DNA from 2 places in the Pedococcus sp. genome. Region 2 is predicted to be linked to the other one. Evidence: predicted binding sites of a transcription regulator. Region 2 holds the regulator's gene; the other holds the start of a gene.

Region 1 (2,389 bases), on a different contig from region 2:
CGCGTCGCCGCCGTGCGGTTCGGCCAGGTTCGCCATGACCTTGAGCAGGAACTTCATCAGCGTGGTGCGCGGCAGCCCGTACTTCGTGGCGAGGCGCATCACCTCGGGATTGCCGATCATCTTCGCGAAGTAGCGGCCGAGTGTGTAGTACCCGCCCAGCGCGTCCTTCATGACTCCGGGGTAGGACTGCAGCACCCGCTCGCGGCCGGCGTCGGTGCCGCGGGCGAAGGCCTGGGCGATGACGTCGGCGGCGAGGCGACCGGACTCCATGGCGTAGGCGATGCCCTCGCCGTTGAAGGGGTTGACCATTCCGCCCGCGTCGCCGACGAGGAGCAGACCCCGGTCGTAGTGCGGCTGTCGGTTGAAGCCCATCGGCAGGGCGGCGCCACGGATCGGGCCGACCATGGTCTCGTCGCTGTACGTCCACTCCTGCGGCATGGTGGCGACCCAGCGCCGCATGACGTCCTTGTAGTCGGTCTTGCCGAAGGCGGAGGACGTGTTGAGGATGCCGAGACCGACGTTCGAGGTGCCGTCGCCCACGCCGAAGATCCAGCCGTAGCCGGGCAGCAGGACCCGCTTGCCGCTGTCGTCGGTGCTCCACAGCTCGAGCCAGGACTCGAGGTAGTCGTCGTCGTGGCGCGGGCTCGTGTAGTAGGTGCGGACGGCGACCCCCATGGGGCGGTCGTCGCGCTTGGGCCGGTTCATCGCCAGCGACAGCCGCGAGGAGTTGCCGTCGGCCGCCACGACGAGGGGTGCGCGGTAGGTCAGCTCGGGGCCGGTGGAGCGGCCCTTCGCGTCGACCGCGCGGGCGGTGACACCGACGATGCGGCCCGTCGCGTCGAGGAGCGGCCCGGTGACGTTGGTCGACTCGCGCAGCCGGGCGCCGTGCTTGACGGCGTGCTTGGCGAGGATGTCGTCGAAGTCCTGCCGGGTGCGGACCAGGCCGTAGGGCGGGAAGCTCGCGAGGTCCGGCCACGGAAGGGAGAGCCGCATGCCGCCGCCGATGATGCGCAGGCCGTGGTTCCTGATCCAGCCGTCCTCCTCGGGGGTGGGGATCCCGAGGGTGATGAGCTCCTTGACCGCGCGCGGGGTGAGGCCGTCGCCGCAGACCTTCTCGCGGGGAAAGGCCGTCTTCTCCAGGACGAGGACGTCGAGGCCGGTCATGGCCAGGTAGGCCGCCGCGGCCGAGCCGGCCGGGCCGGCGCCGACGACGATGACATCGGCGGTCTCGGTGGCGCTCGCCACGGATCCGCTGTCGGTGATGGTCTGACCCACGCCTGCCTCACTGCGCTTGTGAACCTGTTCACGAATTGCTCGGGCGAGTCTATTCCCGCCGAACACCGTCGTCGTACTTAGGCAGCCCTAACCTGCCGGCCGTGGTCCGGCGCAACGGTCAGGACGCCGTGACTCCCAGGTACCCACCCCCGCGCTCAGCCACCGCTCCGGTCCGGCGCTCGCTGCGCCGCACGCCGATCCTCACGCCGGCTTCACCGCTCGGTGGAGGGCGACGATGCCACCGGTCAGGTTGCGCCAGGCCACCTGTGACCAGCCGGCGGACGCCACGGTCTGGGCGAGCTCGCGCTGCGCCGGCCAGGCCTGGATCGACTCCGCGAGGTAGACGTAGGACTCCGGGTTGGAGCTCACCCGGCGGGCGATCGAGGGCAGCGAGCGCATGAGGTACTCGGTGTAGACCTTGCGGAAGCCCGCGTTGACCGGCTGGCTGAACTCGCAGACCACGAGCCGGCCGCCGGGGCGGGTCACGCGCAGGAACTCCGCGAGCGCAGCGGGCACCGAGGCCACGTTGCGCAGGCCGAACGACATGGTCACGGCGTCGAAGGAGTCGTCCGCGAACGGCAGCCGCATGGCGTCGGCAGCCGTGAAGCCGAGGTCGGGACGGCGCTGGTTGCCCACCCGCAGCATCCCGAGCGAGAAGTCCGCCGGCACCACGTGGACCCCCCGGTCGGCGAACGGCTCGCTCGACGTACCGGTGCCGGCGGCGATGTCCAGGACCCGCTCCCCCGGCTGGGCGTCGACGGCGCGCACCACGGCCCGTCGCCACAGCCGGTCCTGCCCCAGGGACAGCACGTCGTTGGTGAGGTCGTACCTCCCGGCCACGTCGTCGAACATCCTGGCGACGTCGTGCGGGTCCTTGTCCAGCCGGGCGCGGGTCATGGTGGCCATCCTCGCGGATGCCCGCCCTGCACGGCACACGAGGTCGGCCACGCCGTAGGCTGACCGGCGACATGAGCACCCTGCCCGAACCCAGGCCAGCGGCCCGACCGACCGGCACCCCGCTCGTCGCCCGCACGGTCGAGCTCGACACCGGCGCCCCCCTGCTGTCGCTGGTCCCCGACCTGGGCGCCCCCCGGGCGGTCTCGAGCTGGGTGCG
Region 2 (2,389 bases):
GTGGCCGTCACTGTCGTCACGGCAGGCCCCCCGTCTGCGGCGGCGGCACCGAGACGGCGGCCGTCTCGTGCGGGCTGAGGTCGAACAGCTCGCGCAGCGCCTGCGCGTAGTCGTCGCCGTGACCGCGGGTCGCCCGCTCCTTCATCCGCACGGTCGGGGTGTGCAGGAGCTTCTCGACGATGCGGTGCACGGCGAGCCGGACCTCGTCACGGGTCAGGTCGTCCATGCCCGGAAGACGCTGGTCGAGACGACCGAGCTCGAGGGCGACGACCTCGGCCGCCCGCGAGCGGAGCGCCGCCACCGTCGGGGCGACGGTCTCCGCGGCGCGGGCCGTGAGGTACGCGGCGACCTCGGCGATGACGAGGTCGGCGACCTCCTGCACCTGCGGCGTCGTGGCCCCGGCCGAGAGGTCCTGCCCGAGCACGGCCAGCCCGGCGACGGAGACGCTGCTGAGCGAGGCCACCTCGGGCGCCACGTCGTGGGGCAGGGCGAGGTCGATGTAGGCCTGGGGTCGCCCGCCGCGCGCGACCTGGGCGTCTCCGGCCAGGGCGAGGTCGACGACGACGCCGGTCGAGCCGGTGCACGAGATGACGACGTCGGCCTCGGCCAGGGCCTCGCGGAGCTCGCCGAGCGGACGGGCGCGCCCGCCGGTGCGCTCGGCCAGGCGCCGCGCCTTGCTCTGGGTCCGGTTGGCGATGACGAGCTCGCGGCAGCCGGAGCGGGCGACGGTGGCGGCGGCGAGAGAGCTCATGCCACCGGCGCCGACAACGAGGACCCGCAGCCCGGACAGCGGTCCGAGCTCGGCCACCGCGCGCGTGAGGCCCGCCTCGACGAGGGACACGCTGACGGAGTCGATGCCCGTCTCGGTGTGGGCGCGCTTGCCGACCCGCAGGGCCTGCTGGAAGAGGCCGTTGAGGGAGCTCCCGGCGTGGCCGGCCTTCTGGGCGGCCCGCAGTGCCGAGCGCATCTGCCCGAGGATCTGCGCCTCGCCGACGGCCATCGAGTCGAGCCCGCAGGCGACGGTGAAGGCGTGGGCGATGGCGCGGTCCTCGTAGTGCACGTAGAGGTGCTCGCGGAGGTCGTCCCGGCCCACGCGGCACACCTCGGTCAGGCTGTCGGTGATGTCGGCGACGGCGCCGTGGAAGGTGTGGGCCTCGGCGTAGATCTCGGTGCGGTTGCAGGTGGAGACGACGATCGCCTCCGAGGCGTTCTCGCGACCGACGATGCGCGCGGCGAGGTCGGCCCGGGCGGCGTCGTCGAGGGACACGGCCTCGAGCAGCGGCAGCGGCGCGGTGTGGTGGGACAGACCGAGGACGACCAGGCTCACGGTACGACCACCTTCCGCAGGGCGCCCGGAGTGGCCAGGGCCTTGCGCTGCTCGTGGAAGGCCAGGATCTGCAGCTCGGTGGAGAGGTCCACCTTGCGCACGTCGACACCCTCGGGCACCACGAGCACGCAGGGGGCGAAGTTGAGGATGGAGCGCACCCCGGCGGCGACGAGGTCGTCGCACACCGCCTGCGCGGAGGCGGCCGGCGTGGCGATGACGCCGATGGCCAGGCCCTGCTCCGCGACGAGGACGGGCAGCTCCGACATCGGCTGCACCCGCAGCCCGGCGATCTCCTCACCGATCAGGGCGGGGTCCTGGTCGAGCAGGGCCACCACGCGGAAGCCCCGGGTCGCGAAGCCGCTGTAGGCCGCGAGCGCGTGGCCGAGGTTTCCCATCCCGACGATCGCGACCGGCCAGTCCTGGGTGAGTCCGAGCTCGCGCGAGATCTGGTAGGCGAGGTGGTCGACCTCGTAGCCGACCCCGCGCACGCCGTAGGAGCCGAGGTAGGAGAGGTCCTTGCGGAGCTTGGCGGAACGGACGCCCGCGGCGGCGGCGAGCTCCTCCGACGAGACCGACGTGATGCCGCGCTCCGCGAGACCGGTCAGCGCCCGCAGGTATTCGGGTAGCCGTGCAACCGTGGCGTCGGGGATGCCCCGACGGGCGCTCGGGTCGGCAGACAACGTGGGTCACCGGCTCCTCTCGTGCGGCGGGGTCCGCACCTGGCTGGGGCGGACGGGAGCACCGTCAGGTTACGCGTTTGTGAACCGATGCACAAAGTCACAAGCGACCCCGCCGCCGTGCGTGAGCCACGTCACCGTCGAGCGCGCCGGAGCGCGGATGTCAGGCGCCCAGGGCTTGCCGGAGCCGGGCGGGGTCGACGCGCCAGTAGTCGTGCTGTCGGCCGTCGACGAGCGTCACCGGGATCTGCTCCCAGTACTCCTCGGCCAGGGCTGGGTCGTCGGCGATCGAGCGCTCCTCCCAGCCGACGCCGAGCTCCGCCGCGACGGAGGCGATCACGGCCCGGGCGTCGTCGCACAGGTGGCAGCCCGGCTTGCCGATGAG

The links. The regulator Rex, encoded in region 2, represses fermentation and respiration genes when NADH is low (regulators of the CRP and FNR family bind a similar motif). The targets are predictions, from matches to a motif close to CTTGTGAANNNNTTCACAAG.
Region 1: the regulator Rex is predicted to act here: its motif matches at 1,291-1,310, upstream of VIB11_RS01865 (geranylgeranyl reductase family protein).

What each region holds. Positions count from the first base shown of each region.
Region 1 covers NZ_DATBMI010000027.1:3,245-5,633, forward strand. The annotation lists gene VIB11_RS01865 (geranylgeranyl reductase family protein) at 1-1,275, opposite strand, end outside; gene VIB11_RS01870 (demethylmenaquinone methyltransferase) at 1,477-2,172, opposite strand; gene VIB11_RS01875 (isochorismate synthase) at 2,244-2,389, shown strand, end outside.
Region 2 covers NZ_DATBMI010000126.1:14,126-16,514, reverse strand. The annotation lists gene hemC (hydroxymethylbilane synthase) at 1-20, opposite strand, end outside; gene VIB11_RS10670 (glutamyl-tRNA reductase) at 17-1,327, opposite strand; gene VIB11_RS10665 (redox-sensing transcriptional repressor Rex) at 1,324-2,007, opposite strand; gene VIB11_RS10660 (glutaredoxin family protein) at 2,168-2,389, opposite strand, start outside.